Linked DNA regions of Blastopirellula sediminis. The protein of the gene in region 1 interacts with the protein of each later gene in a pairwise test. Links are inferred from orthologs where the notes say so. Each region holds a gene or a part of one and is shown on either strand. Other genes may lie near its edges.

The links. Proteins that work in one complex are often made in the same cells at the same time.
Region 2: the proteins of LOC68_RS16765 (region 1) and LOC68_RS24260 interact in binary tests that used the Escherichia coli proteins (3 or more experiments, as listed by UniProt). The link is inferred for Blastopirellula sediminis from one-to-one orthologs.

The regions. Positions count from the first base shown.
Region 1 is NZ_JAJKFT010000010.1:1,240,889-1,248,285, forward strand. Bases 2,614-5,418 are described here. They hold LOC68_RS16765 (aminotransferase class V-fold PLP-dependent enzyme), read left to right. Parts: upstream 2,614-3,294; coding sequence 3,295-4,542; downstream 4,543-5,418. Other genes in these bases: LOC68_RS16760 (STAS domain-containing protein), read left to right, coding at 2,614-2,941; LOC68_RS16770 (TfoX/Sxy family protein), read right to left, coding at 4,549-4,878; LOC68_RS16775 (DinB family protein), read right to left, coding at 4,906-5,403. In the rest of the region: DUF4303 domain-containing protein, read left to right, coding at 1-12; NADAR family protein, read right to left, coding at 16-561; hypothetical protein, read right to left, coding at 823-1,020; outer membrane protein assembly factor BamB family protein, read left to right, coding at 1,248-2,558; more of STAS domain-containing protein, read left to right, coding at 2,588-2,613; SRPBCC family protein, read left to right, coding at 5,589-6,137; GNAT family N-acetyltransferase, read right to left, coding at 6,141-7,397. UniProt on the Escherichia coli protein: Cysteine desulfurases mobilize the sulfur from L-cysteine to yield L-alanine, an essential step in sulfur metabolism for biosynthesis of a variety of sulfur-containing biomolecules.
Region 2 is NZ_JAJKFT010000010.1:3,085,584-3,090,800, forward strand. Bases 2,297-5,217 are described here. They hold LOC68_RS24260 (SufE family protein), read right to left. Parts: upstream 4,037-5,217; coding sequence 3,557-4,036; downstream 2,297-3,556. Other genes in these bases: LOC68_RS24250 (lysophospholipid acyltransferase family protein), read left to right, coding at 2,297-2,388; LOC68_RS24255 (3-keto-disaccharide hydrolase), read right to left, coding at 2,452-3,441; LOC68_RS24265 (P-II family nitrogen regulator), read left to right, coding at 4,901-5,217. In the rest of the region: prolyl oligopeptidase family serine peptidase, read left to right, coding at 1-1,426; more of lysophospholipid acyltransferase family protein, read left to right, coding at 1,693-2,296. UniProt on the Escherichia coli protein: Participates in cysteine desulfuration mediated by SufS. Cysteine desulfuration mobilizes sulfur from L-cysteine to yield L-alanine and constitutes an essential step in sulfur metabolism for biosynthesis of a variety of sulfur-containing biomolecules.

The sequences.
Region 1 (7,397 bases):
ATCAACGGGTAGACGTTATCGCTTCAGTGCGTCGCGGACATCCATCAATGCAAACCCCAGCAGGTTTTGCCCTTGCCAGGTGCTCGGGTGGGCGGCTTTCGGGTCCGACCCTTTCAGGCCAATTCCCCAGATTCGATCGAACGGGCTCGCTTCGACTAGAACCTGATCGCCAGTGTCGAGCAGGAATTCTTTCAGCGGCGCGTTCTGGCTGAACTTCGCCAGGTTTCCTTCCGTCACCAAGCGGCGCGATTCTGACTTCCAGATTTTGTCGTCAAAGTTGCGGACCTTGCGTCCCAAGGCCTTTGCTTGTCTGGGCGTATCGGCGTAGATGATCTTGGTGAGCGACTCGGCGTCGTCAAACAGCCGCGCTTTGGCCGCCATCATCCAATGTTCGGCGGTCGGGTAAAGCTGGCCGTCGATCGTAAAGGGGACTTCGAACCATTGGCTGAAACAGCTCTTGTAGATTGAGCCGTCTTTGGAGGGCTGGTGTCCCCAAAACATCAGGTAATCGAACGTCTCACCGGCGGCGCAGCGCTCGCGGAGCGAATTCAAATCGAGCATGGTGAACTCTCCCACGAGAAACGAACGCGTTCGGAATGAGACGACGCAAACGGGGAATAGGTTCGCAAGCGACCGCCAAATAGTAGCCCGAGGCGCAAGCCGAGGGAAAGTGGTGGGACAAATGACGAATGTCGAAACCAGAATGACGAAAGGAAGGACAACTCGTCATTCGAGCTTCGACATTCGTCATTGCCTTGAGATCGCATTCCCTCGGCTTGCGCCTCGGGCTAGTGATCCAGTTGGCGGAGAAGGGGGCGAGGGTTATTTCTCGCCCAGGGCCGCTTTGATGATTTCTTCGATATCGAAATCGCCCAGATCGATGGAGTCCATGACCGAGTCGATCATCACCCCTTCATCTTTCTTGTGGAGTTCGGCCAGAATCAGGACGATTTCCTCGTCGCTATGGCCGCGGCCGCGGAGATAGTCAGTCAGTTCCGGATAACGATCCAGTTCGCTCATTATGCTTGTCGTCGGTTGGCGGTTCGGTTCCACTTTCCGACACGGCGTTTGAACGCCCGGCCGGACCTTTTACAAGCATAGAACACCCATTGCTCGACGAACAATCAGTATCCCCAGTTTCTGCGGCGGAGAGATCGGATTTGCTCGATTTCGCCGCTTGCAGGTGATAAGTTAATAACGTGAGCCCTGCCATAACGTTACCTACCGATTGTTGGAGACGCCCCGAGATGACGTATCGACCATACGGGTTGGCCTTTCTGCTGGTTTTTGCAGTCATGACCGATTTTGCCGTTGGCGACGACTGGCGCGCTTGGCGCGGCGGTCGCGGGGATGGTGTGAGCCTGGAGACCGACGTTCCGCTAACCTGGAGCGAATCGGAAAACATTCGCTGGAAAGCGGAGCTTCCCGGTTGGGGCGACTCTACGCCGGTCATTCAGGACGCTGGATTAATTATTACTTCACAAGCGGAGGATGGGCGGCTTTTTTTGCAGCTGTTTGACAAAAACTACGGAAGTCCGCTTCGTAAGATAGAAGTTGGAACTGGCGACGTTCCGCGCGAAGCGCCGAAGCGACTCAAGCAGAAATTCCACAACCTGCACAATCTTGCGTCTCCATCGCCAACAGTTCATCACAAATGGATCGCGGTCCACTTCGGCAATGGGCTTTTGGCGGTTTACGACTTTGAGGGGAACCGTCTGTGGAGTCGAAATCTTCAGGAGGAGTATGGGGCCTACACGGTCTGGTGGGGGCATGCGAATAGCCCGGTCATCGTCGAAGGGAAGGTGATTTCGGTCTGCATGCAGGACTCCCTTTCCGATCTCGACGACCAGAAACCGGTCGAGAGCTATCTGGTCGCGCACAACCTGATGACCGGTGAACTGGTCTGGAAAACGAAGCGGATGACCGGCGCTCCGGCCGAACAAGCCGACGCCTACACCACGCCGCTGGTCCGCCAGCGAAACGGCAAGACCGAACTGATCGTCATGGGAGGGAACCAGCTTGACGCGTACGACGCCAAGACCGGGGAGCAGATCTGGTTCCTGCCTGGTTTGGATGGGGGCCGGACCGTGACCGGTCCGACGACCGACGACAAGCGAATCTACTGCACCCGCGGGATGCGAGGTCCGACGATCGCCGTCGATCTGAAGCAGGCCAAAACCGGGCGCGTGCCCGATACGGCGATTCTCTGGGAAGAGACGCAGTCGACCCCCGATACGCCGTGCCCGGTCGTGGTGAACGATTTGCTGTTTACGGTGACCGACGACGGGATCGCCGTCTGTCGCGATGCGGCGACCGGCGAGGTAGTATGGAAGGAACGCTTGGGAGGAAAATTTAAGGCCTCTCCCGTGGCGGCCGGAAATCGCATCTACTTTCTGAATACGGATGGTCTCTGCAGCGTGGTGGCGGCGGAGCGCGAGTTCCAGAAACTAGCGGAAAACAAACTCGACGACGAGACGATTGCGTCGCCGGCAATCTCGGACGGTTGCATTTACATTCGTGGCCGTAAAAACTTGTATTGCATCGGCAAGGCGCCATAAGGGACATTTCCGTGAACGAAAGCACATTGATGTTGTCCTCTCGCGAAGGGGACCTCGTAAAGGTAACGCTCTTGCCGGAGGAACTGCGCACTCCGGAAGACTGCTACGATTTGCGTAACGAAATGATCGCCGCGGCGGACGGCTGTCGCGTCGTGCTGATCAACTTTGAAAACGTCACCTTCATGAGCAGCGTCGGACTCCTCTCCTTTTTGGGCCTGCGTCGCGCGGTCGCCGAACGGGACGTCCGAATCATCTTCTTCAACCTCTGCGACAATCTGAACGCGATGTTGACGTTGTGTCGTCTCATCTCCGATTCGCCTCACGCCAAGGCGCCGTTCGAAACCGCCGAAAGCGAAGCCGCCGCTGTGGCCCTGGCGACGTAAACGCAAAACTCTGTCACACGTAGGGTGGGTGGAGCAAGCGCGAAAAGGCTGGCGATGCGCCGAAGATGACGCTCGCTTGCGCAACCCACCTTGCGCGACGAAGCGGAAGGTGGGTTGCGCATGCGAATTCGGCTCTGACGGAATGGTCGCGTTTCCGCGCTTGCTCCACCCACCCTACAACTTGCTGACGCTCGGGTTTTCTTTGCCAATCGAGCCCGCCAAGCCGTGGTGGGCGAGTTGTCCATTTCCCCTCTGGCTCTTAAAATCATAAAGGTATGCGAAAAACCCGCGTCCCTTTCCGTGGAGGGGGACCATGGTCCGAACTGGGCCAGCTGTAACAAGTTAGGAATGCCATGACGGTTGCCTCCCAGCAAACCGAAAATCTTGATGTCGACGCCATCCGGGCCGATTTCCCGATCCTGCACCAAACCGTGCATGGAAAACCGCTCGTTTATCTCGATAACGCTGCGTCGTCGCAAAAGCCGCGTCAGGTGATCGACGCCCTGCGGGAAGTGGATGAGCGGTACTACGCCAACGTCCACCGCGGCGGCCATCAATTGAGCAACGAAGCGACCTCGATGTACGAAGAGTCGCGCGAGGCGGCGCGGCGATTTCTGGGCGCCAAGTCGAACAAAGAAGTGATCTTCACCTACGGCACGACCTCGTCGATCAACACGGTCGCGCATGCCTGGGGCGTCGCCAATCTTGCGGCCGGCGATGAGATCCTGGTCAGCGAGATGGAGCATCACTCCAATCTCGTGCCGTGGCAACAAGTCGCCGCGCGAACTGGCGCCAAAATCAAAGCGCTGCCGATCACGCCCGACGGTCTGTTGGCGATGGACGAACTGCCTGCGATGTTGAGCGAACGGACGAAGATTGTCGCCGTCACGGCCGCGTCGAATGTGCTGGGAACGATCAATCCGGTTGAAAAGATCATCCGCCAGGCCCATGCCGTCGGCGCGGTGGTCTCGGTCGACGCAGCGCAGGCGGCTCCTCACAAGCCGATCAACGTGGTCGAGTGGGGCGCCGACTTCGTGGCGCTTAGCGCCCATAAGATGCTCGGCCCGTCCGGCGTAGGGATCCTGTACGGCAAGCAAGAGTTGCTCGATGCGATGCCTCCGTTTCTCGGCGGCGGCAGCATGATCAACACCGTCACCATCGAAGGGTTCACGCCGGCGATGTTGCCGGCCAAGTTTGAAGCCGGCACGCCGCCGATCACCGCGGCGATTGCGCTGAAAGCGGCGATCGAGTATCTCGAAAATATCGGCTTGGCCAATATCCTGGCGCACGAGCAAATGCTGGCCGAGTACGCCCATCAATTGATGGCCGACATCCCTGGGCTGAAAATCCTCGGCCCCGATCCGCAGCAGAAGGCGGGGATCGTCAGCTTCACCGTCAACGGCGTCAGTCCCAACGACATCGGCATGATGATCGACACGGCCGGCGTCGCGATCCGCGCCGGACATCACTGTGCAATGCCGCTGCACGCGAAGTACGGGATCTCGTCAAGCGCCCGGGCCAGCTTCTACGTCTACAACACGCGGGAAGAAGTGGAGACGTTCGTCGCCGCGCTGCGCAAGGTGTTGGCGATTCTGGCGTAGACGCCGCTACTTCTTCGGCAACGTCTTCACGAACTCAAATGCCCGGTCGGTCCAATCCTTGACCGCGGCGAAGTGAACCAGTCCCGGTTCGTCGATCACCACCCAGCCGCGCATCGGTCGGCCAGTGAAATCGAACTCGCGGACGTTCTCTTCTTCGAGCGCCTCCTCATACGCGTCCGGACCAATACGCGCGATCAGCAGATTGCGTGAGACGCCGACCAGCATGTTGCCGTGGAGCAAAAAGGCAAGCCCGCCGAACATGCGTTTTTCGGTTACGCCCCGTTTGCGCTGCAGCAGCCCGCGAATTCGCGAGGCGAGTTGTTCGTCGTACGCCATGCGTCAATTCCCTGTGTGCGTTGCGCGTTAACGAAAGATCGGGCTGCGGCCGAGCGTCTTGCGGATGTCGCAAAGTTGCCCACGATGATTCCACCAGTGCGAGATCACGATCGACAACCCAACGCCACGGTTCGGAAAGAACATATCCATTCCCTCCGGCGGCTGAAGGCAAGGGAGATCCAGGTCTTCGTCTTCCTGCGTCGCGAGCCAGGCGAGCGTGCGATCGCGGGCCTGGCGGAAGTTGGCGACGATTTCGTCCCAGCTCGGGTAAAGCTCGAGATCTTCTTCGGGGCGGCTGCCGGGACCAAGGGTCGGCGCCCATGCGTCGAGCTCGTTCGGCACCCCGAGCAAAAACTGCCGTGCGATCAGCCCTTCGCAGTAGGTGAGATGCCCGAAGATCCAGAGGGCCTGATTGCCGCCGGGCGTCGCTGCAGCCAGCGGCATTTCGCGGAGATCCTCGAAAATCGGCATTGTCAGCGCTTCGGTCTGCTCGAAATTGCAGCGCAGCAGGTCGACGGCTCGCATTACTTCACGCTCTGGGGGAAGAAACCTCGGATATTGCCGTTCGTAATCGATCGGGCAGCTACTATCATCTCACAATCGCGAGGACGAAAAAAGTTGGTTCGCCGCTTGGATTCTGGCGCAAGGAAGGGGAGAATCGCCCTCAATCGCTCTCGATGGATGCGTTCTGAGAAAACACCGGTCGCACGATGAAACTAGTAGTTCGCAGCGTACTCGCCCTGATGGTCTTGATCACCATCCCGTTTTTCGTTGCGCTTTTCATGCCGCGCGAGATCACGGTAACGCGCCAGATCGTGATCGAGCGGCCCCGCGCGGAGGTTTTCGACTTCATCAAGCTGCTGAAGAACCAAGAGAAGTTCAGCATTTGGGGAACGCTCCCCGGCGAGCGGCAAGTGTCGATCCAAGGGGAAGATGGAACCGAGGGGGCGATCATCGCGTGGAAGAGCGACGACTCGAATATCGGCGCCGGCGAGCAGGAGATCACCGGGATCAAACAGGGAGAGCGAATCGACTTTCTGATTCGCTATACCAAGCCGTATGCGGCGATCGATTCGACCTACATGCAGACCGACGACATCTACGACAACCAAACGCAGGTCACGTCGACCTACATCACGACGATGAACTACCCGACCAACTTGTTCCTCGTCTTCGCTGAGGAAATGATCAGCGACCAGGTGGAGATCAGCCTGGAGCGACTAAAGCGGATTCTGGAGAACCCGCCTGGGGAAGAGTAGTTCTCAGATCGCCGACGCGTCTTCGAGCGGCGGGAACCAGAGCGGCGGCATCTTGAGCGCCGCGATCGCCGCGTCGGTCGCCATCTTGGTTGACGCGAAGAGTTCTCCGCGATCGAGCGCCTGCGCGACGTTCAAGTCGCCGCAGAGCAAGCGAACGAGGTCATTCTGCGACAAGCGGATGAAGCTCCGGCCCAGCTTGCCGTCGCTCAGCGAACCGCTCCGCTCGTTGAAGTGGAGCGAGTGCTTTTCCCCTTCGACATGCAGACCGAGGTCGCACGGCAGGGGGTAGCCGACTTTGGCGAGATTGGTGCGGAATCGTTCGGCATGTTCGGCCAGCGATTGCAGCGGGTGACGCCAGCGAACCATCACGGTCGAATTCGAGACCGGGCGTTGCGGCGGAGCGGCGCTGCGAACCGCGCGGTGAAGCGGATCGGCGGCCGGTGCGTGGTAGTAAACGATCCGTTGGTCCCGTTCCATGGCGTCGCCGCAGATGCGACGAAGCAACTCGGCCGAAACGTCTTCACGACCCGGGGCCGCGACAACTTCCAGGATCTGACCGCCGCCGGTCATCGCATAGCCGACGATCCGCGAATCGTCATCGAGCGACAGTTTGTTCCCCCCGTCGATCGCGACGTAAAGCTGTTGGAAGCCGCGGCGATCGAGCAGCCATCGCCATTGCTCCTGCGTCCGGACCGCGGCGCCAAGCAGATCGCCCCAGCGACGTTCGTAGAGCGAAGTCAGCCCGGCGAACTCGACCTGGCGGTACAAGCGAATCGAGAGCCGCGTCGGCTCGTTGGTTTCTTCTTCCCAGTTGCGCAACGGAAGAGGACGTTGCATGTTGGCCAGGATCTGAGCCGGGTCGCCATGGCTGCGGGTTTGCGACGAGAGAGCCGTCCAGCCGCGCCGCGCCAGATAGTCGGGCGCTTCGGTCCGATAGACCGCGCACTCGGCGCCGCAGCGCTGCAGTTCGGCGTCAACTTCGGCCAGCAGTTGGGCGGCGATGCCGCGGCCGCGAAACTCCGGCGCGGTCGCCAGTTCGTCGACATGCAGCGTCGTCGCGATCCGATCAGCGAAGCGGGTCTTCCGCCGGATCACCCGCACGTGACCGACGATTTGCCCATCCGCTTTGCAGACGATCCGTTGACCAGGATCGTAGCCGGGACGTTCTTGTTCGATGTGGAATTCGTTTTCGCTAGGACGCAGCAAAGCACGCTGCATCATCTCGAAGACGGGAAAAGAATCTCCCTGCGTCGCGCGACC
Region 2 (5,217 bases), 1.8 Mb from region 1 along the record:
GGACGACGCGATCACGGTTCATCCGTTTGGTCGGCAGTGCATCGGGTTCAAGTCGGCCGGCGAAATCGACGTGCTCGATGTGATTGAAGATGTGAAACAGCGGTACTCGATTGATCCAGATCGCATTGTCCTGATGGGCTTTTCGATGGGTGGCGCCGGCGCCTGGCATGTGGGCGCTCATTACGCCGATCACTGGGTGGCGATCAGCCCTGGGGCTGGTTTTGCTGAGACCGCTCGTTATCAAAACCTGAAGCCGGAAAACTATCCGCCGGCCTACGTGCAAAAGTTGTGGGGCTGCTATGACGTGCCTGACTATGTGCGCAACTTGTTTAATCAGCCGGTGATCGCCTACAGCGGCGAGATCGACAAGCAGATCCAAGCGGCCCGCGTGATGGAAGAAGCGTACGCCGCCGAAGGTCGCACGTTGCCGCATTTGATCGGCCCCCAAACCGCACACAAGTACGAACCGGAAACGCTGAAGACGTTGCTCGCCAAGATCAAAGAATTCCGCGACGCCGGCTTGAATCGGACGCCGACCGAAGTTTCGCTCCAGACCCGCACGCTCCGCTATCCGCGGATGCATTGGGTCGAAGCGCTCCGGTTAGACGAGCATTGGCAAGACTCGCGGATCGACGCGAAGGTTGCGTGGCCCGATTCGGTGACGATCACGACCAAAAATGTCGCGGCGCTGGCGCTCCACCTGCAGAAGATTCCGGCCGGCTTCGTCGTCGATATCGATGGTGAGAAGCTGACCGTCGAAACGGCGCCGACTGAAGACGCGCCGCTGACGCTGGTGAAGAAGGCAGGGAAGTGGTCGATTGGACCGGTCGCCGCCGATCCGAGCAAGCTGGCGAAACAGCCGGGGCTGCAAGGACCGATCGACGACGTCTTCCTGGAACCGTTCTTGGTGGTGGTGCCGCGGGAGAAGTCGAAGAACGCTCAGCTGCAGAAATGGCTGGAGTTTGAGATCGCCCACTTCGACGATCGCTGGCAGGCCCTCTTCCGCGGCAAGCCCCGCTGGAAGTACGACGATCAGGTCACTCCGGCCGACGTCGCCAAGTATCACATTATCGCGTGGGGAACTCCGGAAACGAATCGCGTGATCCGGGAGTCGCTGGCGAAGACGCCGCTCGCTTGGAACGCCGAGGGGGTGGAGATCGCAGGCCAGAAATTCTCGGCCGAGACCCATGTGCCGCTGATGATTTATCCCAACCCCCAGAACCCGCGGAAGTACCTGGTGCTGAACAGCGGTCCGACCTTCCGTGAGCAGGATGATAGCAGCAATTCGCGGCAAAACCCGCAGCTGCCCGACTGGGCGGTGATTGATATCACGACTCCCCCGAATGGCCTTTCGCCGGGGAAAGTGGTGGTCGCCGACTTCTTCGACGAAGCATGGCGAGCCAAGCCGGCCAAGTCCGCAAAGTAGGGGTCGGATCAGAAAGGGTCGATGATCGCATTGACCCTTTCGCCGTTTCGCAGGTAAACTCCCGTCTCTTGATTTCCCGCTGGCGCGAGAGCGCAACGGAGGAGTGGGAAATCGCGACAAGCCGGCGCTACGGCGAGTCGCGAGGGCGTGAATGCGCTTGGTCATTGGACGACCTGGACTGCGCTCTTTTCGTCGGGAACTACGAGCCAACTTGGGGCTGCGAGCGAATTGCGTTCGCCTTTGGTTGTGCGGAAGAGCGGAGAGCTGTGAAAGTAATTTTGAACTGGATCGTCGCCCACCTGGCGGCGCTCGCCGTGCTGCTGCTGCGATTGACCTGCAAGGTTCGCTTGCACGACGATCCACGTCCCGCGCTTCGCGCCGACGGGGTTCCTTACGTCTACTCGGTTCTGCACGCGCATCAGGTCGCTGCGGCGATGGGAAGCGAACCAGGGACCGCGGCGATGGTCTCGCAATCGCTCGACGGACAGTTGATCGTGCCGACGCTCCAAGTGATGGGAGTCACCCCGATCCGTGGATCAAACCGAACCCGCGGTCAGGCCAAAGGGGGCCGCGAGGCGCTGGAAGGGTTGATCGAACATGTCGCCGGCGGCAAACCGGCTTACCTGGCGGTCGATGGACCGCGAGGACCACGCAATCGCGTTCACAAGGGAGTCGCCGCGCTGTCGCAAAAGACCGGCGCCGCCGTGATCAACCTGGTAGCGGTGCCGCAACGACGCTGGATCCTGGCGAAGACCTGGGATCGATTGCAGATTCCGAAACCGTTCTGTCGCGTCGACGGCTACTTCGCCGAGCCGGTCTATCCGATCGTCGGCGAATCGCTGGAAGAATATCGCCGCCGCATCGAAGCTTCGCTGAATGCTCTCGAGCTGTTGCACGATCCGGTCGAAGCGCCGGAGCCGGTCGCTTTGCCGGAAGTTGCCGGCGACGAAGTCGCGGCATAAAAAAACGCCGACGATGGTGAGTCGTCGGCGTCATTGATAATTCGCAAGTAAGGCCTGGCGGCGTTACTTCTTGATCAGCCAGATGTTCTTGTAAACGACCGGGTTGCCGTGGCCTTGCAGGTACAACGCAGCCGGCTTGTTGGCTTCCTGTTCGCGACCCGGCGTGTGCATCGGCAGTTCGAGATCGTCATGAATGACGACGCCGTTGTGCTTGACGGTGACGCGAGCGTTCTTCGTCTTCTCGCCCGCTTCGTTGTACTTGGCGGCGGTGAAGTCGATGTCATAGGTTTGCCAGGTCAGCGGCGGGTAGCACATGTTGACGATCGGCTTCGAGACCTTGTAGATGCCGCCGCATTCGTTGTCGGCGCCGTCGAGGCCAAACGAGTCGAGAACCTGCACTTCGTAGCGACCTTGAACGTAGACGCCGCTGTTGCCGCGAGCCTGGCCGCGAGCGAATGGCTTGAACGGCGGCAGGAACTCGATGTGCAGCGAGTGATCGCCCAACTTTTCCTTGGTGTAGGTGTCGGCCAGCAGGAGGTTGTCTTGAACGATCTTGCCGTTTTCAAAGGCGTCGGCGTTCGAGCCGTCGAACAGCACGATCGCGCCGGTCGGCGGCTTGGCGCCCAAGGTCGGGCTCTTGCGCTCCGTCTTCTTCAGCGTGCCGATCTTGTCGCCGTCGGTCGTATAGGCGGTGATCACGCCATCGGCGATGGTGACCTTGCCGTGGTCTCCGTCCATCGAGACGACGCCATCTTTGAGTTTGCCTTTGGCTTTGTGCATTTCCATGCCGCGCGACCAACCTTCGCCCGGCAGTCCGCCCGGATAGCCGACTCCTTCGAACTCGCCGTCACCCAGCGCAATGACCTGGGCGCCAAACGGGACTTCGTTGCCGTCGACGATCAGCTTGCCGACGTATTCGCCTTGGATTTCGTAGTCGACGCCGGCTTCTTTGGGATTGGTAAAGGTCGGGGAATCATCGGCGGCACGAGCGAGGCCGACGGTCGCCAGCGAGAGAAGGCCGGCCAGCGCAATGCGAGTGAGGTCCAATTTCATGGGGTGGTCTCTGGGGTGGGCAGGTGAAAACAAGGGAAAAAACGGGAACAGAACTGCCTATTGTGCCTTGCCCAATAAAGCGACGCAACCAAACCGATTACGGCGTCTGGCGAAATTACCCCGCCTTTTTGGCCGCTTTCGCCAAGTCCCGAATCCGCTGCACCATGTTATAGAAGCCGTTGGCCCGCGACGGAGTGATCGTCTGGGCCAAGCCGATCTGCTCGAAGAGCGCTTCCAGGTCGAAGGAGAGGATCTCTTCCGGCGTTTGATAGGAGAGGAGCATTGCTAGGAGCGCAGCCAGGCCTTTGACGATCTGGGCGTCGCTATCTGCCAGAAAATAGAGCTGCTTGCCGTCGGCGGTTGCCTGCGGAACGAGCCAGACCTGGCTTTGGCACCCTTGGACGCGATAGGCCTCGACCTTGTAGGCGTCATCGAGCGGAGGCATCTGCCGACCGAGTTCGATCAGATATTGAAAACGATCCATAGGATCGTCATAAAACTCAAACTCATCGATGAGTTCGGCGGCTGTCAGTCTAGGAATATCGCTCACGCGTGCCTGTTTCTCCCACAAGAACGGATCGGGTGCTTTCATCATGAGCAGTTGCATTCATTTTAGGCAACTGGCCTAGTGGAAATTCCGGGATCTTTCTAACGCTAGGCTGAAATTTTACGGCAAAACATCAGCGTTTCGTACAATTGCGGCATGTTTTTTCGTTTTGGCACGCTGAATGCAATTACGCTTAGCCATCAAAGGAGCGTCGAAGTTTATTCGGTGAATCAAGGATGACCAGGATGGTCAAAGATTTACCGCGGCGACAGATTCGACCCAACTTTGTAGATGCGTGGTCCATTTCTCAATTCACTCGGCAGGATGCAGGAGTGAGCCGGGAACTGGCCAACGCCTCGCTCTCTTGTAGAAGAGAGTCCTAACTCGACCAACTACGAGGCAAGACCTCGTTTACCCAAAGCATGATGGGGTGTTGTTCCTGACGACGGGGCTGTTGGGAACGGCGGTCGAGGCTGAGGAGATTTCGGTCTCTTTGGCCTCGGCCGTTTTTTTATGCGCCACTATGGCGCAAGTCTTTTTCATTTCTGTGCATGCATTTCGCGCGTGTTGCGCCCATTTCTGCTGATTTCACCGGCAATCTTTGTACTATTCGGGATAGCAATGTTATTCGTAACTTCCTTTGAATTAAGGGGTTGCACGCTGCTATCAGCCTCTTTGCCCCATTTGGCATAATGATTGCATTCCGTGGGGCAAGACGCTTAAATTTTTACGGCGGACCGGTTTCCGGTCTGCGCTGGCCTTCCAGCAGTCTCTCTCGTCTGCCTAATTCAAATGAGTTTTGGAGGCAGATGACCGTTGGGGCTGGTTAAGTGAACGTTTAAGTGCTCCCGAAGGGCGAATGTCCTTTTTGCGCCCGATCCACGTCACGTCAGAATACGGAGATGTTCGTCCATGAAGAAAATTGAAGCGATTGTCCGTCATCACAAGCTCGATGAGATCAAAGACGCCTTGGTGAGCAAGGGATTCGGTGGGATGACCGCAATCGAAGTCCAAGGCTTTGGTCGCCAGAAGGGTCAGACCGAAACCTACCGCGGCGCCGAGTACTCGATTGATTTCGTTCCGAAAATCAAAATCGAGATCGTCGCCACCGACGAACAATTCCAGGAAATCGTCGACACCATCATCGAAAAAGCTCAGTCGGGTCAGATCGGCGACGGCAAGATTTTCGTCAGCGAATTGACCGACGTCATCCGCATTCGTACCGCGGA